Regions from separate parts of the Promicromonospora kroppenstedtii genome, predicted to be linked through region 2. Evidence: riboswitches for the same ligand, from Rfam matches in the RefSeq annotation. Region 2 holds a riboswitch; each other region holds the start of a gene.
The links. A riboswitch is a leader RNA that binds a small molecule or an ion and turns the genes downstream of it on or off. The one in region 2 is predicted to bind cyclic di-AMP.

Region 1 (9,364 bases), on a different contig from region 2:
GACCGGGCCGTCGCCGCCCGTCAGCCCGTTCCAGAACTTCAGCGTGACCGGCGGCCCGTCGTAGGCCGCGGGTACCCGCGGCATCCGCGCCGTGCCGATCGTCGGCGCGCAGCCGGCGACGGCCGCCGCGACGCCGGCGAACCCGGCGACGCCGATGGCCCGCAGGACCGTGCGGCGCGTGAGCGTACTCATCTCCACGTCTTCACCTCGTTGTGTGCCGTCCCACTGATCGGGACTGCTGTGTCGATGAACGGGACACTAGCGAAGGCGGTGGAGAGCGCGCAAGAGTCCGCGCCAAGAATGTGTGTGCGCATGCTTTCGAGATCGAAAGCATGCGCACACACATTCCGGTGCGGGCTTTCTGCCGGTCAGCGGGCGGCAGAATCCGCGTAGAGCTGGAGGAAGCGGGCCGTGGCGTGGGCCATCGACTCGATCTCGCGGGGGGTCCACGCTCTCGTTGGGAGCGTGGATGGCGGCGAGCCCTGGCCGAGCCTCGCCATCGGCCGGCCGTAGGCCTCCTCGAGGGCGGTGAGTCCATGGCGCTCGTGAGCAGCCTCCGGTCCTCGCGGTACGCGTGAGCCGGCGGACGGCGCCGCCGGCGGAAACCCCTCAGCCGGCCAGGATCCTGGCCTTCTGCGCGCTGAACTCGGCGTCGGTCAGGACGCCCTCGTCCCGCAGCTTGCCGAGCCGTTCGAGCTGGGCGATCACGTCCTCCGACCCGGACGACGCGGGCTGGGGCGGCGGCGCCACGTAGACCTGCTGCGGGGCCTGCTGCTGCGGCTGCGCGTAGCTCTCCTGCGTCGCCCAGCGGTTCGCCTGCCGCCGCGAGACCCGGTTGGACACCGCCGTGGCCGTGCCGGCCACGACCGCTGTTCGCGCCATGCCTCCGATGAGTCCCATCAGTCTTCCCCTCCCTGGGTCTGCGCCGGCGTCGTGCTCGGCGAGGTCTGCTCCGCCTCCAGGGCGTCCAGCGCCGCGGCCACGTCCTCGACCGGGATCCGGCCGCTGGCGATCACCTCCGCACCGGCGGCGCGCATGGCCGTCACGAACGGGCCGGCCCACGTGTTCTCGTACACGATCAGGCCGACGGCGTTCCCGGGGGCGATCAGCTCGACGCCCTGGTTCAGGTCGTCGTCGTCGAGCAGGCCCGAGCCCACGCCCTCGAACACGGTGAGGTCCAGCTCGCCGTCGTGGTCGAGGTCGCGCAGCTCGACGGCGACGACGTCACCCTCCTCGGTCCGGCGCGCGACCCGCAGGTCGAGGATCCGGATGATCCCTCGTTCGACCAGGTCCAGCAGGGCCGCCAGACCCTGGCCGTTCAGCCTGCTCTGCGGGAACTCCAGCGCAAGGTAGTCGATGGGTCCGACGTCCAGCTCGGTCATCTCCGGGCCTCCTGTGGTGGCGGGCGGGTACAACGCTTCCGGCACGACCCTGACACCACCCCGGGTGGTCGCGGCCCACCCGGACCGGGGTGGACCTGCGCCACCCGGGCGCGCGCCATGATCACGGGACAGACCCCCGGAGGCCCCCATGTCCGCCATCCCTACGTACGACGCCGACCAGCTCGCCGGCATCCTCGCGCTCCTGCCCGACGTCGACTCGGTCGAGCTCAAGCTCACCGTCCCCGACGACTTCCAGCGCTCCGTCGTGCGGGTCCTCGGCATCGACCCGCTCGACGCCGTCGTGCGCCAGGTCGCGTTCGTCGACACCCCCGACCTGCGGCTCTCGGACGCCGGTGTGGTGCTGCGCGCCCGGCGCACCCAGCGCAAGCCCGGCGACCTGACGGTCAAGCTCCGGCCTGCGATGCCGGAGGACGTGCCCGAGGGCTACCGCGGCCACGACGGCTTCAAGGTCGAGGTGGACGCCTCACCTGCCGGCTACACCTGCTCGTGCTCGCTCACCGTCCAGGCGCCCGACCGCAAGGTACGCAGGATGATGACCGGCGCCCGCGGCATCCACGGCATGCTCGACGACGACCAGCGGGCCCTGCTGCGCGAGCGCATGCCCGAGGGCGTCGCGCCCGACGACCTCGTCGTACTCGGCCCGGTCAACCTGATCAAGTGCCGGTTCCGCGCCAAGGGGTACCCGCGGCGCATGGTCGCCGAGCTGTGGGCCATGCCCGACGGCAAGCGGATCCTGGAACTGTCCACCAAGGCTCCGCCGGTCGCCGCCTTCCAGGCCGCCGTGGAGACCAAGGCCATCCTCGCGGGCAAGGGCCTCGACCTGAGCGCCCCGCAGGAGACCAAGACCAAGGCGGCGCTCGCCGCGCTGACGGCGCCCGGCGCAGGGTGAGCCGGGCGCGGCGCCGCCAGGCTCAGCGCCGCCAGGCACCCTCTGGCTGACCGCGCCGGTGCCGGTTCATCAGCGCCCGGGCGAGGTCGGCCGCCTCGGCGCGGGAGCCGCAGCCCAGCTTCCGGTAGATCACCTTGAGATGGAACTTGAGGGTGTTCACGGAGATGAACAGCTCGTCGGCGATCTCGCGCAGGCTCAGCCGGCTCGGCAGCATCCGCAGGATGCCGAGCTGCCGGTCGGTCAGTGCCTCGACGAGCTCGACGACGGCGGTCCCGGGTGGGGAGGCGCCCGACAGCGGCACCCGGCGGAGCCGGTCGAGCCAGGGCTGCGGCACCCGCCAGGCCAGCCGCTCGATCGACTCGACGACACCGGTCCCCTCCGACGCGAGGGTCTGCACCAGGCCGTGCGCGGCCCCGAGCCGCACCGCCCGCGTCAGGGCCGCCTCGGCCTCGTCCGCGTCCTGGGTGGTGCGGCTCAGCAGCAGGTCCAGGAGCACGTGGTGGCGCACGCAGCGCGGCGCGGTCCCGCGCAGCGCCGTGTCCGCCGCGCCGACGTCGCCGGTGGCGATGAGCACGCGCGCGGTCTCGACCCCGCCCCAGAACGGGTCGTCCACCTCGGTGGCCCAGCGCCGGGCGTCGTCGGGCCGGTCCTCTGCCAGGGCGAGCAGTGCGCCCGTGCGGGCGAGCAGAGTGCGGCTGCCGGGCCCCGGGAGCTGGGTGTCCACCATCTCGGTGGCCTCGCCGAACGCCCGCTCGGCCGCGGCCGCATCCCCCGAGTCGACGGCGGCCCGCGTCAGCTCCAGGCTCGCGAGCAGCCGGCAGTGCGGTACCGGGTCGCACGCCGTCTCGACCAGATGCGTCAGCACGGGCAGCGCCGCGGACTGCTCGCCGATCTCGCGGTTGGCCAGCGCCTCGGCGAGCGCCAGCTCCGTGCGCGCCGTCGTCTGGCTGGTCGTCTCCGAGACCTGCCGCGTGCCGTAGACCAGGCGCAGCGCCTCGACCGCGCGGCCCGCGAGGGCCACACCCAGGGCCCGGGTGGCCTCGAACGCGATCCGCCGTTCGGGGGCGGTGCTGATGGTGCGGGCCACCTGGCGCACCTCGGGCGCGGCGTCGTCCCAGCGTTCGGTGAGGGCGACCTCGCGGGCCAGCAGGTTCCAGCCGAACCGGCACAGCGGGTCGGCCTGCCACCCGTCCCCGATCGCGGCCAGGGACCACCGGGCCGACCGCGCCCCGGCGGTCCAGTCGCCCGAGACCGCCGCCGACGCCGCGCGCAGCATCTCCAGCCGCGCGACCAGCTTCGGCTCCAGCCCGTCGTCCTTGTCCGCCTGGGCCACGACGGCGTGCACGGTCTGCACGAACGCGCTCCGGTCGGCGAAGAGCTGGCACCACGCGAGGTCGATGGCCGCGGTCGTGTCGGACGCCGCGGCGCCGGCCGGGATCTCGGCGAGCATGCGCCGCACCGTGGCCTCGCGGCCGCTGTCGTAGAGCTGCGGCACGCACGACGCGAGCAGTCGCAGGGCTTCGCGCCCCTCCTCGGCGCGCAGCAGGTGCTCGAGGGCGGCCACCGGCTGCCCGGTGTCCTCGAACCAGCGCGCGGCGCGCTGGTGCAGCTCGGCCAGGCGCTCGGGGTCGCGCCGGCGCAGCTCGACCAGGAGCGCGTCCCGGACCAGGGCGTGCGTCTCGTAGGCCCCCGAGGGCTCGATGCGTGCCGCGAACAGTCCCCGCTCCTCGGCCCGCTCCAGCAGGCGGGGTGCGTCGAACCGGCCCGCGAGCGCCCGTGCGAGGTCGGGCTCGGCCCGGTCCACGACGGACACGGCGATCAGCACGTCGACGACGTCGGCGGGCTCGCCGCTCAGCACCTCGTGCCACACGTAGTCGCCGAGGTAGCGGCCGACGTCGTCCTGCCCCGGCGCGCCGGCGGAGGCCCGGGCGTCGGCGGCGCGGGCCGCCAGGGCGGCGAGCTGGATGCTGGCGGCCCAGCCGCCCGCGTGCCGGGCGGCCTTGGCGACGCGGTTCGGCGGCAGCGTGGGCGCGAGCCGGGCGAGCATCTCGGTCGCCTCGTCGAACGAGAACCGGAGCTCGGGGAACCGCACCTCGCCGAGCATGCCGCGGGCGCGCAGCCGGTCCACGGGCAGGTGCGGGGCGTGCCGGCTGACCAGGACCACGCGCAGCCACCGCGGCAGGTGCTGCACGAACATCGTCAGTGCCCCGGAGGCCACCGCCTCGTCGACCACCTCCAGGTCGTCGATCACCAGCACGCGCGGGTCGTAGCTGCGTGACTCCAGGTCGTCGAGCAGGGTTCCGACGGCGTCGAGCAGCGCGCGCCGGCGCCGGATCAGGTCGGCGGCCGCTTCGGCGCACCCCGGGGCGATCCCGTCGAGCGCGGCGAGGATGCTCAGCCAGAGCTGGGCGGGGTCGCGGTCCGACTCGTCCACGGACAGCCAGGCGTGCGGCAGGTCGGTCCAGCCCACCCAGTCCCGCAGGAGGGAGGTCTTGCCCGAGCCGGCCGGCGCGACCACGAGCGTGAGCGGCGACTCGACGGCGGTGTCGAGCAGCTCGATGAGCCGGGGCCGGCGCACGATGTGCTCGGGGTTGACCGCAGGCCGCAGCTTGGCCTGGTAGACCGTCGCCAGGGGACCAGGTGGGGTACCGGGCGCGGGCTGACGGTCATGCGGTACGCCCGGACCAGGTGAGTGCGTCATCGCCGCTCCACGGGATGGACCTCTTGCGAGGATATCCCCGGGCCGCGCCCCACGCCCCGCGGGGCCGTCACGAACCCGCGCGCTTGGCCTCCTTGACGGCCTCGTAGCGGTCCAGGGCCACGGCCCGCTCGTCCTTGTGGTCGACGACGCGGTCGGGGTACCCGGCCGGCACACCACCCGGCAGCTTCCAGGGCTGGTGGGCGGCCTTGCCGGGCACGTCCGCGAGCTCGGGCACGTACTTACGCACGTAGGCGCCGTCCGGGTCGAACCGCTCGCCCTGCAGCACCGGGTTGAACACCCGGAAGTACGGGGCGGCGTCGGTGCCGCTGCCCGCCACCCACTGCCAGCCGTGCTGGTTGGACGCGAGATCGCCGTCGACCAGCCGGCCCATGAAGTGCCGAGCCCCCCACCACCACGGCAGGTGCAGGTCCTTGACCAGGAACGACGCCGTGATCATCCGCACCCGGTTGTGCATCCAGCCCTCGGCCAGGAGCTGGCGCATGCCGGCGTCGACGACGGGGTAGCCGGTGCGGCCCTCACGCCACGCGTCGAACAGCCGGTCGGCCTCGGGACCGCTGTCGGTGGCCAGGGCGTCGAACGCACGGTCGTAGTTGTGCCGGGCGGAGTCCGGGCGCTGGTCGAGCACGTCGGCGTAGAAGTCGCGCCAGGCGAGCTCGTTGCGGAACGACTGGGCACCGTTCGACCGCTTGGCCGCGATGTCGGCGAGCAGGCTGCGCGGGTGCACGCAGCCGTACTTGAGGTAGACCGACATGCGGGAGGTGCCGGGCTGGTCGGGCCGGTCCCGGCCGTCCGCGTACTCCTGCAGGTGGTCACGCACGAACTCGTCCCACCGCCGGTGCGCCGCCGCCTCCCCCGGTTCGGGCAGGTCGGCGTCGACTGCGGGCTGGTCGGGGATCTTCGTGGACCGGACGTGGACCGTCGCCGGGTCGATCCAGTCCAGGTAGCCGGCGTCGGTGTCCGCGGGGGCGCGCCAGCCGTGGTCGGCCCAGGCCCGGCTGAACGGGGTGAACACCCGGTAACGGCCGCCGTCCCCGGACAGCACCCGCCCGGGCGCGACGGCGTAGGGCGAGCCGGTGCGCACCAGCTCGCGGTCGGCCTTCGCGAGCGCCTGCTCGACGTCGTTGTCCCGGGCCTGGCCGTAGGGGCCGAAATCGGCGGCGACGTGCACCGTCCCCGCGCCGACCTGCTCCGCGACGCGGGGCACGACCTCGACGGGGTCGCCCTTGACGACCAGGAGCCGGCCACCCAGGCTCTCGTCCAGGTCGCGCAGGCACCCGTACAGGAACCACAGGCGCGCGTCCCCGGCCGGCCCGAGCAGGCGCGGGTCGAGCACGAACAGGGCGAGCGCGGGGGTGCCCTGGCCCGCGGCGAGGAAGGTCGGCTGGTCGGCGACGCGCAGGTCGCGCCGGAACCAGATCAGCGCCGCATCATCGGTCATGCCGCCCACGGTACGGGTGCGGCGCCCGGCTCGCGCCCGGGTGAAACGGCCCGCAGTACGCTGGCGAGCCCAGCGCGGACAGGAGGCGTCCGCCGACGTCGTCCGCCGCGCACTCGACTGCCGGGAGGCACGTCCTGCACAACCACGAACCCGCTGGCTACGACTGCCCGTTCTGCGACTTCACCGCGGAGCGCGAGGCCGAGGTGGTCTACCGGAACGACCGCGTCTTCGCGATCATCGCGCCCCGATGGTGGCCGCGAAACCCCGGCCACGTGCTGATCATCCCGGTGGCGCACCACGAGAACCTCTACGACCTGCCGACCGCGGACGGTCACGCGGTCTTCGACGCGACCCGGCTGCTCGCCCGGGTGATGCGCACCGCCTACGACTGCGCGGGCGTCTCGACCCGGCAGCACAACGAGCCCGCCGGCAACCAGGACGTCTGGCACTTCCATCAGCACCTCTTCCCGCGCTACCCCGGCGACGACCTCTACGGCACGCTCCCGGAGCCGGACTGGCTCCCGGTCGAGCGGCGCCGGGCCTACGCCGCGCGGCTGCGGGACGCGCTCGGCTGAGGTGGCGCTGCGCGCGTGGGCTGCGGGGTGGTCGGCTGGTCGGCAGCATGTCAGGTGGTCGGCAACCCGGGTTGCCGACCACCTGACATCCTGCCGACCACACTGTTCAGGCGGGCGCGCGGTGAGCGCCGCGCCTCACTGACCCTTCTGCGCGACCGCGGCGGTGAACTCCCAGTGCCACGGCTCGTACGGGCCGACGCCGCCCGCCTGCGCCCAGCCCGGGTTGTCCCAGCCGAACTCCGGCGCGTTGGCCTTGAGCCAGTCCCAGCGGTCGCCGGCGTAGCCGTCGGCGCAGATGTCGATCGCGAGGCCCCAGCCGTGGTTGGACGTGCCCGGGGTCGCCGTCAGCGTGGGCTTGGCGGCCTTGGCCGTCACCTGCGCCGCGTAGCTGCGGTAGCCGTCGGTGATGCAGATCGCCTCGCCGAACTGCTCGGTGTACGCCTGGTTCAGGCGGGCCAGGGCCACGGCCGCGTCCGCGCGGATGGCGGGGTACCCGTCCCACAGGTCGCACAGCTCGCTGGCCGGGATCTGGCCGTTCGTGCCCGCGCCCGTGGCCACGCCGTCGCAGCCGGGCAGCACCGGCGGGGCGTCGACCTCCACCGCGGAAGCCTCCTCGGCCGGGAGCACCGCGTCCCGGGGAACGGTCACGCCGGCGGACGCCCCGAGCGACGAGCGCTCCTGGCTCCGTGAGGCGCCGCTCTGCCGGTCGGCCAGCGCGGCCGCTGCCGCGCTCTGCGTGCCCTGCCCGTCGGCCGCCGCGGCGGCGTCGCCCCCGAGGGCGATCTCGCCCGTGGTCGGCGCCCCGAAGGAGACGGCGGTGAACGACGTCGTCGAGGCCAGCGCGAGGCCGACACCGATCTTCAGCGGCAGCCGGCCCCGGACCGACGGGCGCGGGTGCCGCACCGGGGCGGCGGCGTGCCGGCCCTTGCTGTGGCGCCCGCCGGCCCGTCGCGCCGCACGCCCCGTGGGCTCCGGCAGGGACCGCTCGCGCCCGTGCCTCATCGGGTTCCCCGGGATCGGGCGCGGCACGGCAGGACTGGCTGACCGGGGACGCGTGCGCGCCCGGGGAAAGTCGATGGCATGGAGCATCTCCCGGCGCCTGCGAGGTTAGCTGTCGGGTTCGGGTCGGAGACTGACCCGGCCGGCGGCCGAAACCGCACGACTCCACCCCGAGGACACCTAGGTGTCCAAAAGTGGGTCCCCCGTCCCTGTCATGTGGTTCGTCGGTACCCCCGGCGGTGACAGGGCTCGGCGCCCGCCGGGACGTCCCGCGGTGCTGCGGGCCGCAACGAATGTACCCCGCTCTGGCAAAGATGTCACGAAATAGTAACGAAGGCCGGATGTGGGCTGTCCCGTCAGACGGCGGGCGGGACCACCACGACCTTGCCGTGGACCTGCCCCGCGTCGGCCTGATCGTGGATCGCGGGCAGCTCGTCCAGCGGCACGCGCCGGGCGATCTCGACGCGCAGGTCGCCGCTGTCGACCAGGGCGACCAGGCCCAAGAGCACCTCGGCGTCGGGGTGGACGAATACTGTCGCCGCGCGCACGCCCCGCCCCTCGTCGCCAGGAGTCTGCACCCTCGGCGTCGTGGAGACGACGACGCCGCCGTCGCGGACCCGGGCAGCCAGGGCCGTGAACCCCTCGGGGGTGATCGGGGCCAGGTTGAGCAGCACGTCGACGGGCTCGGTCACCGCGTCGAGCACCGGGCCCGCCGTGTGGTCGACGATCTCGTCCGCCCCGGCCGCCTGGACGATCTCGGCACTGCGCGGGCTGGCCGTCGCGATGACGTACGCGCCGGCATGCTTTGCGAGCTGCACGGCGTAGCCGCCCACCGGGCCACCGGCGCCGTTGACCAGCAGGCGCTGACCGGCCCGGAGCTCGCCGGCCTCGAACAGTGCCTGCCAGGCGGTGAGCCCCACCGACGGCAGCCCGGCGGCGTCGGCCAGCGGGATCCGCGTCGGGGCCGCGACCAGGGCGTCGGCCGGCGCGACGACGTACTGGGCCGCCGAGCCGTCGGCCGTCATCGGGAGGAACCCGACGACATCCTGCCCCACGGCGAGGCCGTCCACCCCGTCACCGAGCGCGTCGACCGTGCCGGAGACGTCGTAGCCCGGGACATGCGGCAGCGCGATCGGGATCGGCAGGAATCCGCCGCGCATGCCGCCGTCGGCCGGGTTGAACGCCGAACCGGCGACGCGGACGAGCACCTCGCCGGCGCCGGGAACCGGCCGGTCGACGTCCTCGTAGCGCAGAACCTCGGAGCCGCCCGTCTCGTGGAACCGAACTGCCTTCATGATGCCGTTCCCTTCGGTCATGTGCTTCGGATTCGAAGCAACT
Region 2 (9,364 bases):
ATCAGTCCCCGGCCGCAGACTCTGCGTCGTCGGCGGCGTCCGAGAACGTGCCGAAGAGCAGGTTCCAGATCTCGTCCAGCGTGGTGGTCGCGAGATCGATGCCCGGGAGGTCCGAGAGGCCGAGGCTGGCGAGCAGCTCGTCCAGCGCGCTGCCGAGGCCCGGTGTCGCGGGAGCCTCGGGCTCCTCCGGTACCTCCGGCGGTTCCGCCGGGTTCTCCGGCTCGGTCGGCGGCTCGGCTGGTTCCTCGGGCTCCTCGGGCGGGTCGGGCGCGTCCGTGCCGCCACCCGGGTTCGACCCGGAGTCGGAGCCGGAGGACGGGGGCTTCGTGGTGTCGTCCGGCGCGTCGTCGGACTCCGGCGCCGGAGCCGGCTCGGCCACCACCGGGGGCGGGTCGACCGGCGCGGCCGCCGCGTCCTCCTTCGGGGTGGTCGCGGGGCGCGGCCGGGGGTCCTCGGGCGGGATGGACGGGGGCTTCTCGTCCGAGGACGGCTTGTCCGAGGTGGACGACGAGTCGTCTCCGTCGCCGCCACCGCCACCCGAGCCGCCGCCGGCCCCGCCGGCGCCGGAACCGCCGCCCGCGGCCCCGGCCTCCTCGACCGCCTGGACGGGCGGGTCGTCGAGCTGGTTCAGGATCATCGCGGCGGCGCCGGAGCCGATGGCCAGCGCGGCGAGCACGCCCGCCGCCACCGCGGTCTCCTTCTTGCCGAAGCGCGGCTTGGTCGTGCCCGCGGCGCCCGCGCCCGCGGCGCCGGCGGCGCTGGTGAGCAGTCCGCCGGCGATGAGGTGTTGTCCGAGGTCGCGGAGCATCCAGGAGACCTCGCGTACGTCGATGAACGCGCGGGTGCATTCGCCGCAGCCGTCCATGTGGACCTCCAGGCGTCGCTGCCGGCGGGGCAGGAGGCGTCCTTTGAGGTAGTCGTGCATGGCGGCGCGGGTGGTGCGGCACTCGGGTTCGTTGACGTTCTGGGCGTGGGCGGCGGCGAACGCGCCGGCGAGGCGTTCCTCGGCGCGGCGTAGTCGCATGGTCACGGCGTGGGGGCGCACGCCGAGGCCGGTGGCGATGTCGGTCACGGCCATGTCGTGCACGTGCCGGTCCAGGAGGATCTTGCGGTCGTCGTCGGCGAGGTCGGACAGGGCGGTGCGGAGCATGGAGACGTCGGCTTGTCGTTCGGCGTCGAGCTCTGCTCCGGCCATGGGTGGGGTCAGGCCGTCGAGGGTGTCGTCCTCGACGGCGTAGGTGCGGCCGGCTTCGCGGGTCATGGAGATGGCTTCGTTGACCGCGGCGCGTCGCCAGTAGGGGGCGGGGTCGTCGATGGTGCCGCCGGTGGAGACGATGCGGACCATCTTCTCCAGGGCGCGGCTGGTGGCTTCCTCGGCGTCGATGCCGGGTACGCGTGCCGCGACGGAGCGTACGACGTTGGGGCGGTGCACCACCCAGTCGTCGATACGCAGGTCACCTGTGGTCGTCACGCGAACCCGTTCCCCTCTGCGCATAGTGTCCGGTTTCGACTCGCTCGGCAATGATCGCACCACAGATCCACGTTTGTGCAACTTTCCGGGGTGATCGGTTGTCGTGGCGGCGCCGCTGGGGTGCGCGGCCGGCACGGGCTCGGAGGGCGGCCCGAGCGGCGGCTCGGGCTCGGATCTGGTCAAGTCCATCAGGGGTTCACCTCCGGGTGGTCGTGAACGTGGTCGACACGACGTCCAGACCCTGCGGTCCGGACGTCGCGTGGATGATCGCGAGGGCGACCTCACAGGTCGCGGCGATCAGGTCGCTGGCTCCCCACGCGTCGGCGAGGCGGTAGAGGTTGACCGCGTCACCCTCCGCGTACGCGCGCAGGTATTGGGCGCCCAGACGAACAAGTTCGGGGTGCTCGGTGTGTTCCATACAGCCCAGACGCGCGAGCCGGCCGGATGTCACAGCACTTCTGGAAATTTCTTCGGATTGTTCCGTGGCGTCCGTTTCCGGCGCGGAGAGAGGTCCGAAACGGGTGCCCAGGGCACCGTTCGACGCGCGCGATCAAATTTCATCCGGTAGGCCTGTGATCCAGGCCACATGTGAATGCATCGAAAAGTGCTGTGACATCCGGGACGTGCCCGCGTCTTCTCTGTGACGCGGACGAAGTTCGGACCTCGCTGGGGGCGGGCCGAGCTCCGTCGCGTCGGGCGGGAACCGTGGTTCGGAGTGCGCTGGGGGCACGCCGAGCCACGGCTTCCCGTTCTTCGGCGCGAGCGCCGGCTCGGACCTCGCTGGCGGCGGACCGATCCGGCGCTCGTGCCCTCGGACACGGCGTTTCCGCCGTCCCGCTTCCCTTTACCGGCCAGGCAGGTCCACGTACGGTGGGGCCATGCGCACGACACGCTCGCTGCTTACCTAGCCGCACCGGTTCCGCCCTCGAGCGGGCACACCCGGTGCGGCCGCCCCTCCTTGCGAGGGGCTTTTTCGTGCCCGGAACCCGATCGACGCACCGGAGAGCGAGAGCGATGAGCGAGCAGCGCACCACCCCTGGACCCACCGGCGGCGGCCCGGCCGAGGCCGCCGGGTTCGCGGCGTCCGACGACGGCGTCCGGCCCCGCCGGTACCTGCTGACGATGTTCCCGTACCCCTCGGGGGACCTGCACATGGGGCACGCCGAGGTGTTCGCGATCACCGACGTCCAGGCCCGATATTGGCGCGCCAAGGGCTTCGACGTGCTCAACCCGGTGGGCTGGGACTCGTTCGGGCTGCCGGCCGAGAACGCGGCCATCCGCCGCGGCGAGCACCCGGCGGTGTTCACGGAGGCGAACATCGCGACGCAGGCGGCGTCGATCCGGCGCTACGGCGTCTCGTTCGACTGGACGCGGCGCCTGCACACCCACGAGCCCGGGTACTACCGCTGGACGCAGTGGCTGTTCGCCCGCCTGCACGAGCGTGGCCTGGCCTACCGGGCGGCGGCGGAGGTGAACTGGTGCCCCGAGGACCGCACCGTCCTGGCCAACGAGCAGGTGGTCGACGGCGCGTGCGAACGCTGCGGCGCCACCGTCGTGGCGCGCAGCCTGACGCAGTGGTTCTTCCGCACGACGGCCTACGCGGACCGGCTGCTGGACGACATGTCCCTGCTGGAGCCCGGCTGGCCCGCGCACGTGCTGACCATGCAGCGCAACTGGATCGGCCGGTCCGAGGGGCCGAACGGCCGCACGTACCGCCTGCACGACTGGCTGGTCTCCCGGCAGCGGTACTGGGGCGCCCCGATCCCGGTGGTCCACTGCCCGGCGTGCGGGGAGGTGCTGGTGCCCGATGACCAGCTGCCCGTCGAGCTGCCGTACCTGGCGGGCGACCGGCTGGCCCCCGGCGACGTCTCGCCCCTGGCCGCGGCCCGCGACTGGGTGGAGACCACCTGCCCGCGCTGCGGTGGACCCGCCGAGCGCGACACCGACACCATGGACACGTTCGTGGACTCGTCCTGGTACTTCCTGCGCTACCTGTCGCCCGGGTACGACGGCGGCCCGTTCCGCCCGGAGGACGCCGCGCGCTGGATGCCCGCCGCGCTGTACGTGGGCGGCGTCGAGCACGCGACCATGCACCTGCTGTACGCGCGGTTCGTCACCAAGGTCCTGTTCGACATGGGCCTGGTGCCGTCGCCCGAGCCGTACGCCCGCCTGATGAACCAGGGTCAGGTGGTCAACCAGGGCCGCGCGATGAGCAAGTCGCTGGGCAACGGCGTGGACCTGGCCGCCGAGCTGGACCGGCACGGGGTGGACGCCGTCCGGCTGGCGATGCTGTTCGCGGGGCCGCCGGAGGACGACGTCGACTGGGCAGACGTGTCGCCGGAGGCCATGGGGAAGTTCCTGGCGCGTGCGCTGCGGCTGGGGTCTCGACAACCTCGACCGGCGGGCGGGCATGCCCTGCGCCGGGCGGTGCACCGGACCGTGCACGACGTCGACGGGCTGGTCGAGGCCGGCCGCTTCAACGTCGCGATCGCCCGGCTGATGGAGCTGGTGGGCGAGGTGCGGCGGGCGGCGTCGGACACCGACGACGAGACGTACCGCGAGGCCGTCGCCGCCGTCGCGGTGCTGCTGGGCATGTTCGCCCCGTTCACCGCCCAGGAGCTGTGGGAACGGCTGGGCCGCACGACGGCGGTCGCGGCGCAGCCGTGGCCCGACGTGGACCCGGCGTACCTGGTGACCGCCGAGGTCGAGGCCGTGGTCCAGGTGGACGGCCGTGTGCGGGACCGGCTGCCGGTCCCCGCGGACGTCGCGGCGGCCGACCTGGAGCGAGCGGCCCTGGCGCGGCCGGCAGTGGCCCGCGCGGTGGGCGACCGGGCGGTGCGGCGGGTCGTCGTGCGCCCGCCGCACCTGGTCAACGTGGTGCTGGCACCGGCCTGACGGTCAGGCGGCCGCGCCGTCGTCGTCCTCGCCGTCCTCCTCGTCGAGCTTCGCCCGCAGGGCGCGGAGCTCGACGAGGATCTCGCGGTTCTGCGCGGCCAGGGCGTCGAGCCGCTCGTCCTTCTGCTCGTCGTCATGACGCTCCTCCTCCGCGATCTCCTCCATGCCGTTGACGATGACGGCGATGAACAGGTTCAGCACGGCGAAGCTGACGACCAGGATGTAGAGCACGAAGAAGATCCACGCGGCCGGATGGGTCTCCATCACCGAGCGGGCGATGTCGGGCCAGGCCTCGCCCGTCATGGCCTGGAAGAGCGTGAACAGGGAGATCCACAGGCTGCCGAAGTACTCGGGGGACGACGCTCCGAACAGGCCGGTCGCGATGACCGCCGACACGTACATGACCAGGATCAGCAGGGCCCCCACGGCGCCCATCCCCGGCACGGCCCGCAGCAGGCCGTCGACGACGCGACGCAGCGACGGCACCACGGTGATCACGCGCAGCACCCTCAGCACCCGCAGGGCACGCAGCGCGGACAGGGACTCGCTCGCGGGGAGCACCGCGACACCGACGACGAGCAGGTCGAAGATGTTCCACGGGTCGCGGAAGAACTTCCGGCCGTAGGCGACGATCCGCAGCACGAGCTCGAGCACGAAGAAGCCGAGCATGGTGTGGTCGATCTTGACCAGGACGTCGAGGGCTGCGCCGGTCACCATCGTCTCCGCGCCCAGGATCAGCGCGTTCGCCAGGATCACCCCGAGCACCAGGTTGGTGACCCACTTCTGGTCGAGAAAGGCCCGCAGCCGCTCCCGTCCGGTCCGCGGTACCGCCTGCGTGCCGATCTCCTGGTCCATCCGGTCTCTCCTCAACGTTCCCGTGCCCGGAGCCCGTGCTCCGGCAGTGCCTCGGGCCCCATGCCCGGGCGAACTTTAGCGTGGTGGTGTGCCCCGCTCCGCCCGGGCGCAATGTCCCGATATGGACCTAATCGGCGGGTCCGGTGGCAACTGAACTAAATCAGTGCTTGAGTAGAGCACAAGCAAGCAACAAGACTGGAGGAAAATGCCATGGGCTTCTGGGCCTTTCTCATCCTCGGACTGATCGCCGGTGTCATCGCTCGCATCGTCATCCCGGGCAAGCAGCCGGGCGGTTTCTGGGTCACCTTGCTTCTCGGTGTGCTCGGCGCCATGCTCGGCGGCTGGCTGGGCGGACTGATCTTCAACATCGGCTTCGACGAGTTCTGGTCGTGGTCGACCTGGCTCTTCGCGGTGATCGGCGCGGTCATCGTCATCCTGATCGCCCAGGCGATCTTCGGTCGGCGCAAGACCGCCTGACCGCTGTGGCCCGCGGCCGCACCGCCGGCGTCGTCGTCCTGACGATGCTGGTCGGTGCGGCCGCGGTCGCATGTTCGGGCGGCCCGCCGGAGCCCACGTCGACGCTGGGTCCCGTGCCCGGCGCCGTGGCCGACCACCTCACCGTCCAGGTGGACCAGGGGCGCACGCAGTACGCCGCCCGGGAGATCGTCCTCGCGGTCACCAACGACTCGGACGAGACGATGACGCTCCTGTCGGGCGCCCTGGACGCCGACGGCTTCGGGCCGTCGCGTCCCACGAAGGAGAACCACACCCCGGCACTCCGACCGGGGACCACGCGTGACGTTTATCTGCAGCTGGGCGAGGCGGAGTGTGCGGGCGCCCCGGCCGGCCCTGCGGAGCCCAGGCCGGACGCTGCGCCGTCGGCCACGATCAGGCTCGCCCTCGGCGAGCACGACGACCTCGGGCCGGCCACCGACGTCGTCGTCGAGCAGGTCGAGGACCCCGGCGGTCACCTCGGCCGCAACCACGCCGTGGACTGTGCCGGTGCCGCCGTCGCCGCGGGAGCCAAGCTCACCGTCGAGCCCGACATTCCGGTCGAGACGCGCGACGGTGAGCTGACGGCACTGGTGACGCTACGGGTCGAGGCAGTGGACGGTGGGCCTGAGGTCACGATCGACCGGATCGCCGGGACCACGATCATGAACAACGCCGACCCTGGCGGCGACGGCTCCGGCTGGACCGGGCGTGCGCTGGACGGCCAGCGGGCCGGCGCGATCACGCTGCCGGTGGTCCCCGCCCGCTGCGACGCCCACGCCGTGGGCGAGGACAAGCGCGGCACGTTCCTGCCGGTCTCGGCGAGTGTCGACGGCGAGGCGCAGCACGTCATCTACGTGCCCATGCCCGACTCGGCGCGTGCCGACCTGTTCGCGTTCATCGCGGACAGCTGCGACTGGCCGGAGTAGTCCGGTGTCCCGGAGACGCGCGGAAGGCGCCCCCTCCGGCATCGGGTCGGGACCCGGCGCGGAGGCGGCGCCTCGCGAAGTGCTGATACTACGGTGAGCGTCCGGCTCGAGCTCAGACTCTGCCTCTTGTCGTCTGAGCCTGCGGCTCCGCTCCGGGCGAGTGCCTCGTACCTCGGCCCTCACCCTGCGCTGCGCCTCCGGCTCAGACTCGGGCTTCTTGTCGCCTGAGCCTGCGGCTCCGCTCCGGGCGAGTGCCTCGTACCTCGGCTCTCACCCTGCGCTGCGCCTCCGGCTCAGACGACGCGGATGAAGGTCGGGCTGTTCTGCCACATCTCGGTGTAGCGCACCGGCATGCCGGCGGCCCAGGCCTCGATGATCATGCCGTTGCCGGCGTAGAGGGCCACGTGGCCGGGCGTCCAGACGATGTCGCCCGGCTCGGGGTACGTGACCTGGTAGCCGGAGCCGAGCATCGCGCTCGAGGAGTGCGGCAGAGAGACGCCGAGCTGCGCGTACACGTACTGGATCAGGCCCGAGCAGTCCATGCCCTCCGCCGGCGAGTTTCCGCCCAGCACGTAGGTGATGCCCAGGTAGTTGAAGGCGATGTTGACGGCCTGCTGGCCGACCGGGACCGGGTCCGGCGCGTCGACCGAGACGACGGCGGGGGCCTGGCCCTTCTCGCCGTCGGCGCCCTTCGTGGTGCCCAGGGTCTCCATCTCGATCGGCATCTTCGCGTCGGCCGGGACGGTCACGGTGGGCGCGGCGGCGACGGACTGCTTGGCCACCGCGGTGAGGGAGTTGAGGTCGACCGAGTTCAGCTTCGCGGTCTTGACCTCGGTCTTGAGGTCCATCGCCGGGGCCGCGTGGGCCGTCGTCGCGATGGTCGAGATGAGGACGCCGCCTGCGGCTGCGGCGATGGCGCCACGGCGGGCGACGGTGCCGGCGTTCTCGGTGGCGGTACGAGCGAGGATAGTCAGTGGTGTCTGGGCCGGGCGGCTGTCACGATGCCGTCCGCGGATGGAGTTCGTCACCTAATGTCTCCTGTACCGCCTGCGAGGTGAGCTGTCGGGTTCGGGTAGGAGTACAACCCGGCCGCACGGCTACTGGGGGGTTTCCGTCCGGCTTCACCCCGAGGGCGACGATCCTGCTGTCGCCCGGGAATGGGTCCCCCGCTCCTGTCTTGAACGTCTGAGTCATGAGCCGGTGACAGGACTCGGCGTCCGGCTCACGACTCCACCGTCGCGGTGGAGCAGAAGTCAAAGTACACACGTTCACGGGAAAAGTCACGATCGGGTTACGCATTACGGTCTGACCCAACGAAGAAGCAGATTTACGCCGTTCCGGTCTTCACGGTTATGACCGACATCACACATCGGCTAGCGTTCGGCGTCATGGCCGAAACGCAGCACCGCATCTCCGCGTGGTGGGTGCTTCCAATCAGTGCGATCGTCTGGTGGGCCTGCGGTTTTCTGCCCTGGATCGCGCAGCTGTCGTACCAGGTCACGGGCCTTGCCCGTGCGTCCGACGCCGCGGCGGCCGGGATCCGGCCGCTCCCCTTCACGGCCGACGGCGCCGTGGTCGGCCTGGTCGTCATGGCCCTGATGGGCGGACTGCTCGCCGGCGTCACGGCCCGCCTCCCCGCCTCGGCCGGTGCGGGTGCGGGCGCCGCGATCGCGGGCACCCTGCTCGGCATGGCGGGCGCGGCCGGCAGTTCCTGGTGGCTCGCTGCCGGCGCCACCGTGCCCGGCGACGCCATGCCGTTCGGGATGCTCGTCGTCACGGTCGGCTCGGGGCTCGTGGGCCTTGCCGCGGGGCTCCTGGCCGGCATCGGCCCGGCCGCGCTGCGCGGCGTCGCGCTCGCCCTCCCGGTGGTGCTCCTGGACGGTTGGCTCTGGGGCCTCCTGCCCGGCAACGACGTCTCCCCGATCGGCTCGTGGTGGGTGCTCGCGACGGCGCTCGGCGTGGCGTTCGGGCTCTGCGTGGACGGCAAGCCCCTCGACCTGCTCGGCTGGCTGCCGGCCGCGGGCACCGTGTGGGTGCTGCAGTCCGCCGGCCCCGCCCTGCTGACCGTGCAGGAGAACATCTGGCCGGGCTCGGCGCTCACCGAGAACCCGCTGTCGGCCGCCGGTATCGCGGGCCGCGAGATCGCCTCCGCCGCTCTGACGACCGACGGGCACCAGCTCGGTGCCTGGGTGGTGGCGCTGCTGCTCGGCGCGGCCATCGCGGCGCTGCGGCTGTCCCGGGAGGCCGGGGACGAGAGCGAGCTGTCCGAGGCCTGGGCCTGACCCGCAGCACCCTGCTGATTTCGATTCGGTAAATTTCACCCACAACCGGACATTGGCCCTGTTCGGCATCGGTCGCCTCACCCTAGGTTTGCCCCAGTTCAGGGGTAATCAGCCCCTGTGCGAGCAATGGGGGCATACATGAAAAGGAAGTCCTTCGTCGGCGCCGCCACCTCCGCGGCGCTCGTCGTGGTGGCCCTGACGGCCGTGGCGCCGGGCGCGCACGCCGCGACGAGCGATCCTCTCCGGGACAGGCAGTGGGGCCTGGACCAGATCAACGCCGAGACGGCCTGGCGGGCCAGCACCGGCGAGGGCGTGGTGGTGGCCGTGGTCGACACCGGTGTCGACCTCGACCAGCCCGACCTGGCCGGCCAGCTTCTGCCGGGCGCCACCTTCACCGGCTGCGTGGACGTCCGCCCGTGCGGTGACGGGGACTTCCGTGG
Region 3 (9,364 bases), on a different contig from region 2:
CGCGCGCCGCCCGCAGCCGCTCGGGCTCGGGAGGTGCATGCGAGGCCCGTCGCTGCGCCGGTGCACGAGATCGCGAACGCCAGGATGGGCGTCACGATTCCGAAGGTGAAGTGGTCGATCAATGGCATCTTGTTGAACAGCCCCTCAAAATGGTTCCCTCTGTTGCGGAAACGTTACAGAGCCCCCGTGCACCGGACAATAGGCAGAACTCCCCGTCGAAGGGGTATTGCGGACGTGATCAGCCTGGTCAGATGCGCTCGACGAGGTAGTCCACGCACTCGGTGAGCGCGGCTACGTCGTCGGGCTCGACGGCAGGAAACATGCCGACGCGGAGCTGGTTCCGCCCGAGCTTGCGGTAGGCGAACACGTCCTGGACGCCATTGGCGCGTAGCTCGGAGAGTACCCGTCCGGCGTCGATCTCGTCGGCCAGGTCTATGGTGCCGACCACCGTGGACCGCTCCTCCGGGCGGGCCACGAACGGCGTCGCCCACGGGCGCTTCTCGGCCCAGCCGTAGAGGATCTCGGCCGACGTCGCGCACCGCTCGGCCGACCACTTCAGGCCGCCCTGCGCGAGGAGCCACTCCACCTGGTCGGCCAGGAGCAGGAGCGTCGCCACGGCGGGCGTGTTCAGCGTCTGGTCCAGGCGCGAGTTCGTGATCGCCGTCGTGAGCGACAGGAACTCCGGCACCCAGCGGCCCGAGGCCTCGATCCGGGCGGCCCGCTCGACGGCGGCAGGGGACAGCACGGCGAGCCACAGGCCGCCGTCGGCCGCGAACGCCTTCTGCGGGGAGAAGTAGTAGGCATCGGTCTGGCGCAGGTCCACCGGCAGCGCGCCGGCCCCCGACGTCGCGTCCGTGAGCACGATCGCGCCGTCCGGTCCGGACGGGCGCAGCACCGGGGCCATCGCGCCCGTCGAGGTCTCGTTGTGCGGCGTGGCGTAGGTGTCGACGTCGTCGGCCGGCTCGAGGTAGGCCACGGCGCCCGGCTCCGCGGTGATCACCTGGGAGGGGTCGAGGAACGGGGCGCGCGACGTGGCCGTGGCGAACTTGCCGCCGAACTCGCCGAACGACGCGTGCTGCGCCTTGCGCTCCACGAGGCACAGGGTGGCCACGTCCCAGAAGGCGGTCGCGCCGCCGTTGCCGAGCGTCACCTCGTAGCCGTCGGGCGCACCGAGCAGCTCCGTGACACCCTCACGGATGCGGCGAACCAGGTCCTTCACGGGTGCTTTCCGGTGCGACGTACCGAGCACGTGGGCGTTCGCCACGAGATGATCTACCTGTCCCGGGCGCACCTTGGAAGGGCCTGAGCCGAAACGGCCGTCGGTGGGCAGCAGGTGTGTCGGGATTGTCAGTGGCACAGAACTAGACTAGAACCTGGGCCGACGCCCGGGGCGCCGAGCCCACGGGCGACTGGGCGGCTGCGCGCATGACGGGAGCTGACGTGACGGATCTGATCGACACCACCGAGATGTACCTCAAGACGATCTACGAGCTCGACGAGGAGGGCATCACCCCCCTGCGCGCGCGCATCGCGGAGCGTCTGGGGCACTCCGGACCGACGGTGTCGCAGACGGTCGCGCGCATGGAGCGCGACGGGCTCGTGATCGTGACCGGTGATCGCCACCTGGAGCTCACGGAGCTCGGGCACGACAAGGCGATGCGCGTGATGCGCAAGCACCGCCTGGCGGAGCGCCTGCTGACCGACGTGATCAAGCTCGACTGGGAGCACGTGCACGTCGAGGCGTGCCGCTGGGAGCACGTGATGAGCGACCTGGTGGAGAAGCGGCTCGTGGGCCTGCTCGACCACCCGCACCACGACCCCTACGGCAACCCGATCCCAGGCCTGTCGGAGCTGGGCGAGGCCTACACGGACGTGCCGTTCCTGGCCGGTGTGATCTCGCTGCCCTCGGCGTTCGAGGCCGCGGCCAAGAAGGGCGTGAAGGGCGAGCCGCTCGCGGCGTCGCTGACCCGCATCGCGGAGCCCCTGCAGACGGACGTCGAGCTGCTGGCCCGCCTGTCCGACGCCGGCCTCGTGCCCGGCTCGCGGATCACGGCGGAGCTCAGCGACGGTACGTACACGGTGACGGTCGACGGCGCCGGGACGGCGCTCGAGCTGGGCGAGGACCTGGCCCGGCACCTCTTCGTCGCCACCGCCTGATCCGGTTGCCCCGGTAGGTGGCGACGGGGGTGCGAAATGGCCCCTTTTGCCGGAAAGGTGTCACCCTCTGTCCGACACGCCATGACATTCGTTGCCGGAACGTGACATCGGGGGTGACGTCGGGTACGTTCGGACCGCTCCCGCGGAGTTTATTCCGAGGGAGTCTCCGGACGGACGCCGAACTCTGTCACCGGCCGGGGCCCCAAGACGACCGCATGACAGAGGCGGGGGACCCACCATCGGGCGCCAGGGTGCGTCCTAGGGGTGAAGCCGGGCAATCCTTCGGGAGCGCACGGCCGGGTGATTTCTCCCACCCGAACCCGACAGCTGACCTCGAAGGCGTACAAGGAGAGGTACTACGTGACTGCACGTACCACCCGCGCACGCCATCGTGCTGCGCGTCGCCCTGTGACTCCGCTCACCGAGCTCGCCCAGAACGCCGCCGTCGGTCGCCGTACCGCGGTCGCCGCCGCAGGTGGCGCGCTCCTGGTCTCGACGTTCGGTGGCGCGATGGCTGCGCAGGCCGCTCCGCTGGAGACCGGCCCCGCCAAGATGAACTCCGTGGACCTCAACGCGCTGACGTCGCAGGCCCGTGAGTCCCTGTCCAACGCTCCCGTCGTGACCGTCGCGCCCGACGCCGAGCTCAGCGTCGAGAAGTCCGCCGTCTCGGTGGTCTCCGCTGCCGACAACGAGGACTATCAGGCCGAGCTGGCCGCCAAGGAGGCGGAGGAGGCCGCTGAGGCCGCCGCCGCCGAGGCTGCCGAGGCCGCTGCCGCAGCCGCCACTACGGTCTCGACCGCATCGTCCGTCGACGTCCCGGCGTCGGCGATCGGCAACTCCGTGATCTCCATCGCCAGCCGGTACATCGGCGTTCCGTACGTCTCCGGTGGCAGCAGCCCGAGCGGTTTCGACTGCTCGGGCTTTACTTCTTACGTCTACGGCCAGCTCGGTATCTCGCTGCCGCACTCGTCCTCGGCGCAGTCCGGCTACGGCACGCAGGTGCCGGCGTCGGAGGCACAGCCGGGCGACCTGATGTGGACCCCCGGGCACGTCTCGATCTACGCCGGTGGCAACACCATGATCGACGCGTCCAAGCCGGGCACCGTGGTCGACTTCCGCACCATCTGGCAGTCGAACCCGACGTTCATCCGCCTGGGCTGATCGCGGCCACGTAACACCTCGCTGAGCGCCTGTCCGGTCACGACCGGGCGGGCGCTCTGCTTTGCCATCTTTCTGCAGACTTTTTGCCTCCGGTTACCCGATACCGGTGCTCCGCCGGTAGCGTTGGAGGGCAAAGGTGCACTGCCGTAGAAAGGACTGGCGATGACACGATCCGAGGTCGTACTGGTCGGGGTGGACGGATCGGCCGCGAGTCTGCACGCGCTGGACTGGGCTACCGCCTACGCACACCGCGTGGGCTGGGCGCTGCACATCGTGTGCAGCTACTCGTTGCCGTCGTTCACGGCCGCGTCGCTCGACGGTGGGTACGCCGCCCTCGACGACACCACCATCCAGGAGGGCGCCAAGGCGGTCCTGGTCGAGGCGGAGAACCGCGTGGCCGACGCCGGGGTGCGCGCCACGACGGAGGTCGCCACCGGTGACGCCGCCGGCGTGCTCGTGGAGCTGTCCGCCGACTACGGGCTTGCCGTCGTGGGCACCCGCGGCCGAGGAGGTTTCACGGAGCGTCTGCTGGGTACGGTGTCGTCCGCGCTGCCGGCGCACGCGAAGTGCCCGGTGGTCGTGGTCCCGCTGCGGGCAGAGACCAACCGGGGCGTCTCCTGGACCCCGCCGGACCTCAGCTCGGGTGAGCCCGGCACCGCCGCCGGCTCGGCGGACGACGCCGAGAGCGACGTGGCCCCCGGGGCAGCGGAGATCCGGGAGGTGCGCCGCATCGTCGTCGGCGTGGACGGGTCGCCGCAGGCCGAGCGGGCGCTGCAGCATGCGATCGTCCAGGCCAACGCGTGGGGCGCGGAGCTGACCGCCGTCACCGGCGTGCCCGTGGGCAACGCGGGGATGCTGGCGTGGCTGCCGTCGTCGATCGACCGGGAGCAGGTCCTGGCCGACATCGGGGCCGGCATGGACGTGCTCGTCGACCGGTACGAGGCCGAGAACCCGGGCCTGCGCATCCGGCGCATCGTGCTGGACGGCACGGGCGCGGAGCTGCTGACGGAGTTCTCCACGGCGTCGGACCTCGTCGTCGTCGGTTCGCGCGGCCGCGGCGGGTTCCGCGGGCTGCTGCTGGGCTCGACGAGCCAGGCGGTGCTGCACCACGCGGCCTGCCCGGTGCTCGTGGTCAACAAGCACTGCCCGGACTGACCGGGACCCTGAACGTGTCAGACCCTCAGGTCACCGCAGTGACCTGAGGGTCTGACCCGTCAGAGATGGTGCGATCAGGCCTGCGCGGCCTCGGCCGCGGCGAGCAGCACGCAGGTCGCGACGCCGTCCATCGCGGTACGGACTTCTTCCAGCGGGGGCATCGACGGTGCCAGACGCACGTTCTGGTCCTGCGGGTCCTTGCCGTACGGGTGGGTGGCACCGGCGGGGGTCAGGGCGATCCCCGCCTCCTTGGCGAGCTGCACCACCCGGGCGGCCGTGCCCGGTGCGACGTCGAGCGACACGAAGTAGCCGCCCTTGGGCTCGGTCCACGACGCGATGCCGTAGCCACCCAGGCGCTCGGTCAGGATCTCGACCACGGCCTCGAACTTCGGCGCCAGGATCGCGCGGTGCTTGCGCATGTGGTCGCGCACGCCGTCGGCCGAGCCGAAGAACATCGCGTGCCGCAGGTGGTTGAGCTTGTCCGGGCCGATGGAGGCGACCGACAGGTGCTTCTTGAACCACGCGATGTTCGCCGCCGAGCTGCCCAGGAACGACACGCCCGCGCCCGCGAACGTGATCTTGGACGTCGAGGCGAACAGCAGCACCCGGTCCGGGTGGCCGGACTCGGCGGCCAGCGCGATCGCGTTCGGGCTGGTCACCTCGTCGTCGGTCAGGTGGTGCACCGCGTACGCGTTGTCCCACAGGATGCGGAAGTCCGGGGCGGCGGCAGGCATGGAGACCAGTGCGCGGGCGACGTCGGCGCTGATGACCGCGCCGTCCGGGTTGGAGTACGTGGGCACGACCCACATGCCCTTGATCGTGGGGTCGGTCGCGACGAGTGCGGCCACGGCCTCGGCGTCCGGGCCGTCCGCCGTCATCGGCACCGGGATCATCTCGATGCCGAAGGCCTCGCAGATCGTGAAGTGCCGGTCGTAGCCCGGCACCGGGCAGATCCAGCGCACCTTCTCCTCGCGCGCCCAGGGCTTGGGTGAGTCGGGGAAGCCGAACAGCTCGGCGAACGCGACGACGTCGTGCATGGTCGTGAGCGACGCGTTGCCGCCCGCGAGGAGCTGCTCCACGGGCACGTCGAGCAGCTCGGCGAAGATGCGGCGGATCGTGATGCCGCCGTCCAGCCCGCCGTAGTTGCGCACGTCCGTGCCGGTCTCGTCGGTGTGCACGCCCACGCCGGGCAGGGCCAGCATCGGCTCGGCGAGATCGAGCTGCTCGGCGGACGGCTTGCCGCGCGTGAGATCCAGCTTCAGGCCCTTGGCCTGAAGCTCGGCGTAGGCCTGCTGGAGCTGCGCGAGGTCCGGGAGCATGACGGTGTTGTGGGACGACGTCGTAGTGGTCACCCCCGGGAGAATACGCTCAGCCGGCGGCCGGTGACAGCCGTGACCGGCGGCGCTTGCGGGGCGGGGTGACTTCTGCGTCTGGGATGTCTGACGTGTCCGTGGATGGGGCAGTTGTGCTGTCGCCGTCCGACCCGTCGTCGGCCGGCTCCTCGCCGGCACCGCCGCCCGGACCGCCGTCCCGCAGCGCCACCAGGGACTCCTCCAGGATGTCGAGCGCCATCTCCAGCTCGGGCTGCACGATCGACAGCGGCGGCGACAGGCGGATGGTCGAGGCGTGCGTGTCCTTGGCGAGCACACCCCGCTCCAGCAGCGCCTCGCACAGCTCACGGCCGGTGCCGAGCTTCGGGTCCACGTCGACGCCGGCCCAGAGCCCGACGCAGCGCGCGCCGGTCAGCAGACCCTGGTCCACGAGCGCGTCGAGCCGCTCCTGGAGCACCTTGCCCGACGCCGCGGCGCGGGCCTGGTACTGCCCCGTCGAGAGCAGGTCGAGTGCGGCGATGCCGACCGCGCATGCCAGCGGGTTGCCGCCGAACGTGGAACCGTGAGTACCCGGCGTGAGGACGCCGAGGATCTCCGGCTTGCCGACGACGGCCGAGACCGCAACGATCCCGCCGCCGAGCGCCTTGCCCAGACAGACCAGGTCCGGCTGCACGCCCCAGAGCTCGCAGGCCAGGGTGGTGCCGGTGCGGCCGAGACCCGACTGGATCTCGTCGGCGACCAGGGCGATGTTCTTCTCGGCGGTGAGGGCGCGCAGGCCGGGCCAGAAGTCGTCCGGCGGGATCACCACGCCGGCCTCGCCCTGCACCGGCTCCATGAGCACGGCCACGGTGGTGTCGTCGACGGCGTCGGCCACCGCCTGCAGGTCACCGAACGGCACCCGTACGAAACCAGGGCCGAACGGGCCGAACCCGTCGCGCGCGACCGGGTCGTCCGACAGCCCGACCAGGGTGGTGGTGCGGCCGTGGAAGTTGCCCCCGGCGATCACGATCTTCGCCTGGTCCTCGGGCACGCCGCGCACGTCGTAGCCCCACTTGCGGACCGCCTTGATCGCGGTCTCCACGGCCTCGGCGCCGGTGTTCATCGGCACCACGAGGCTGTCCTCGCCGCCGGTCGTCAGTGGGCCCACCACCTCGACGAGCCGCTGGGCGAACTCCTCGAGCCGGTCGTGGTCGAACGCGCGGGACGTGAGGGTGACCTGGCGCAGCTGCGTCATCGCAGCCGCGACCAGCCCCTGGTGCAGGTGCCCGAAGTTCAGGGCCGAGTACCCCGACAGGAAGTCGAGGAACTCGTTGCCGTCCGTGTCCCATACGTGTGTACCGTGCGCCCGCGCGATCGTGACCGGCAGGGGATGGTACGTCGGGGCGAGTGCGCCGTGCGTCGTGTCCGCCATGACCCGCAGCCTAGGTCGGGTCCCGGAATCCTGCCTCGCCGCCCGCTAATATCGGCGGCTCGGCGCCGGGAACGACCTACCTCTGCTCGATGACGCGCGGGAAGCGGTCCGGCGGGGGGCCGAACGCGGCGCGGGACTGCGCGATGACGGTGTGGCCGAGCGCACGGGCGCCGACCAGGCCGACCACGGCGCCGATGCCGAACGGCAGGATGCGGCCGAGCAGCAGACTGCCCTGCTTGGCGATCTGCTTCTTGATGAACTGGTGGGTCAGCGCCTTGTTCACGCGCTGGAGCGTGCCGCGCGGCATGCTCGTGAGCAGCACCTTGCCCCACGCGACGCCAGATCCCCCGATGGCGTCCTCGACATCCTTGGCGCCCTTGTCACCGAGCACGGTGGCGAGCAGGAGCGCCCGCCGGCGCGGGACGTCCTGCACGTCGATCCCGTGCACGTCCGCGACGGCGAGGGAGAACGCCGCGGACGACGCGAAGAACGTCGCCACGTCGCTCGTCGACAGCGCGACGCTCGCCGCGGTGCCGACCGCGGGGATCGCGGCGGCCGCGCCCACGGCACTGCCCGTGGTCTGGATGACCCGCATGTACTCCTTCTCCAGGAGCTTGATGATCTCGGCCGGCGAGGCGTCGGGGTTCCGGGCGCGCACCTTGTCCACATGCTTGTGGATGGTCGCCGACGGGATGGTCACCGCTCGGTCCACCAGGTGGTCCAGCGGGCCGTCCGGCTTGTAGTTGAGCCAGTCCGCCTTGGTGACGTGCAGCGAGCCGTCCGGCTTGACGAGCGCGTCGCCCGGGGTGGCCTTGCCGTTGGACTCGGCTGCGGTCAGCTTCTTGTCGTCGGTCATGGTCAGCCCTCCGGCTGGTTGAACTGCGCGTCCGGGATCCGGGCGCCCGCCTTGAGCGTGCGCCCGACGGTGCAGGCCTTGTCGATCGACCGCTGGGCGATCGTCAGGAGCTTGGCGCGGTCCTCGTCGTCGAGGGCGGACAGGTCGATCTCGAACTTCTCGGTGAGCACCGGGTACCGGTCCTCTGCCATGTCCTTGGGGTCCTCGACGCGGATGGTCGTCTGGTAGTCGTCGCCCAGGCGACGCGCGAAGGCGCGGTCGCTGCTCATCCCGGCGCAGGCGGCGAGCGCGACCTTCAGCAGCTCGCCGGGCGTGAACACCGCACCGGCGCTGGCCGGTCCGATCTCGACGCGCGCGCCGCGGGCCGAGAAGCCCGTGTACGTGCGCGTGCCGTTGCGCTCCACCCACAGCGGGTCCGTGGGTGAGGGGGTCACGGCGTCCTCGGTCGGCGTGGCTCCCGGGGTGGTGGTCTGCTCCGTCATGAGGGTGATCCTTCCACTGCTCACCGACACGGTCACGTAGCTGGGTGCCTCGGGTCCCCGGTCGGTCGGCCTAGTGCTCAACGCGAACGGCCCCCGCGACGTTCCCGTTCGGCGGGCGGACGGGCCCGTACGCTGCGACGATCTCACCCATGGCGCAGAACGTGAGCGGCGAGCAGGGGGCGGCCGGGGCGACGTCGGGCGGCGGGAGAACCGCGTGGCGGCCGGACTGGAAGGACATCGGCGTGCGCCTGCTCGGCGTGGCCGGCGTGATCCTCGCCGTCTGGCTGGGCTACCTGTTCCTCGACGCCTTCCTGCCGCGCTGGTGGGCCCAGGTGATCGGCAACGCGGTGGACGGTTCGTTCACCGCGGGCGCCTGGTGGGGGCTCCTGGTGGGCGCGGTGTTCACGCTGGTCCCGGTGCTGTTCCTGGCGCAGGCGGTGCTGACCAGACGGTCCTGGCAGGTGCGCAGCGGGCTTCTCGCGGCGGCGGTCGTGTTCGCGGTGCCGAACCTGCTGACGCTCGGGATCGTGCTGGGTACCTCGGCGGCGGCGCACGCCGGCGAGCGGATCCTCGACGTCGACGGCCCGGCGTTCCGCGGCGGGTCGGCGTGGGGCGCGGTGACGGGCGGCGTCGTGGCGCTCGTGATCGTGACGATGGGGGTGCTCTACCGCCGCCGCGGGGCCCACCTCAAGGAGCTCCGGGCCAAGCAGGGCTGACGGCGGCACGTCTCCGGGGCTCGCCCGGGGAGCGGACGTAGGCTTGCCTCCATGACCGAGATCGACACCCCGTACGAGGACCTGCTCCGCGACGT

Region 1: linked by a shared signal. The riboswitch ahead of ACH47X_RS13260 (M15 family metallopeptidase) and the one ahead of ACH47X_RS09560 (C40 family peptidase) in region 2 are both predicted to bind cyclic di-AMP.
Region 3: linked by a shared signal. The riboswitch ahead of ACH47X_RS13530 (C40 family peptidase) and the one ahead of ACH47X_RS09560 (C40 family peptidase) in region 2 are both predicted to bind cyclic di-AMP.

What each region holds. Positions count from the first base shown of each region.
Region 1 is NZ_JBIRYI010000007.1:208,210-217,573, forward strand. It holds gene ACH47X_RS13225 (ABC transporter substrate-binding protein) at 1-192, opposite strand, end outside; gene ACH47X_RS13230 (SHOCT domain-containing protein) at 610-900, opposite strand; gene ACH47X_RS13235 (DUF6325 family protein) at 900-1,382, opposite strand; gene ACH47X_RS13240 (hypothetical protein) at 1,531-2,292, shown strand; gene ACH47X_RS13245 (LuxR C-terminal-related transcriptional regulator) at 2,315-4,993, opposite strand; gene ACH47X_RS13250 (cryptochrome/photolyase family protein) at 5,061-6,452, opposite strand; gene ACH47X_RS13255 (HIT family protein) at 6,587-7,027, shown strand; gene ACH47X_RS13260 (M15 family metallopeptidase) at 7,163-8,029, opposite strand; cyclic di-AMP (ydaO/yuaA leader) riboswitch at 8,112-8,263, opposite strand; gene ACH47X_RS13265 (NADP-dependent oxidoreductase) at 8,383-9,321, opposite strand.
Region 2 is NZ_JBIRYI010000005.1:80,088-89,451, reverse strand. It holds gene ACH47X_RS09590 (RNA polymerase sigma factor) at 2-1,471, opposite strand; gene ACH47X_RS09585 (hypothetical protein) at 1,668-1,889, opposite strand; gene ACH47X_RS09580 (class I tRNA ligase family protein) at 2,486-4,366, shown strand; gene ACH47X_RS09575 (ion transporter) at 4,370-5,221, opposite strand; gene ACH47X_RS09570 (GlsB/YeaQ/YmgE family stress response membrane protein) at 5,432-5,698, shown strand; gene ACH47X_RS09565 (hypothetical protein) at 5,704-6,642, shown strand; gene ACH47X_RS09560 (C40 family peptidase) at 6,936-7,670, opposite strand; cyclic di-AMP (ydaO/yuaA leader) riboswitch at 7,672-7,836, opposite strand; gene ACH47X_RS09555 (hypothetical protein) at 8,031-8,924, shown strand; gene ACH47X_RS09550 (S8 family serine peptidase) at 9,063-9,364, shown strand, end outside.
Region 3 is NZ_JBIRYI010000007.1:266,461-275,824, reverse strand. It holds gene ACH47X_RS13545 (MHYT domain-containing protein) at 1-95, opposite strand, end outside; gene serC (phosphoserine transaminase) at 248-1,357, opposite strand; gene ACH47X_RS13535 (metal-dependent transcriptional regulator) at 1,441-2,157, shown strand; cyclic di-AMP (ydaO/yuaA leader) riboswitch at 2,323-2,515, shown strand; gene ACH47X_RS13530 (C40 family peptidase) at 2,566-3,318, shown strand; gene ACH47X_RS13525 (universal stress protein) at 3,481-4,473, shown strand; gene ACH47X_RS13520 (aminotransferase class I/II-fold pyridoxal phosphate-dependent enzyme) at 4,548-5,792, opposite strand; gene rocD (ornithine--oxo-acid transaminase) at 5,842-7,215, opposite strand; gene ACH47X_RS13510 (HMG-box domain-containing protein) at 7,292-8,071, opposite strand; gene ACH47X_RS13505 (OsmC family protein) at 8,074-8,553, opposite strand; gene ACH47X_RS13500 (hypothetical protein) at 8,703-9,269, shown strand; gene ACH47X_RS13495 (thymidylate synthase) at 9,321-9,364, shown strand, end outside.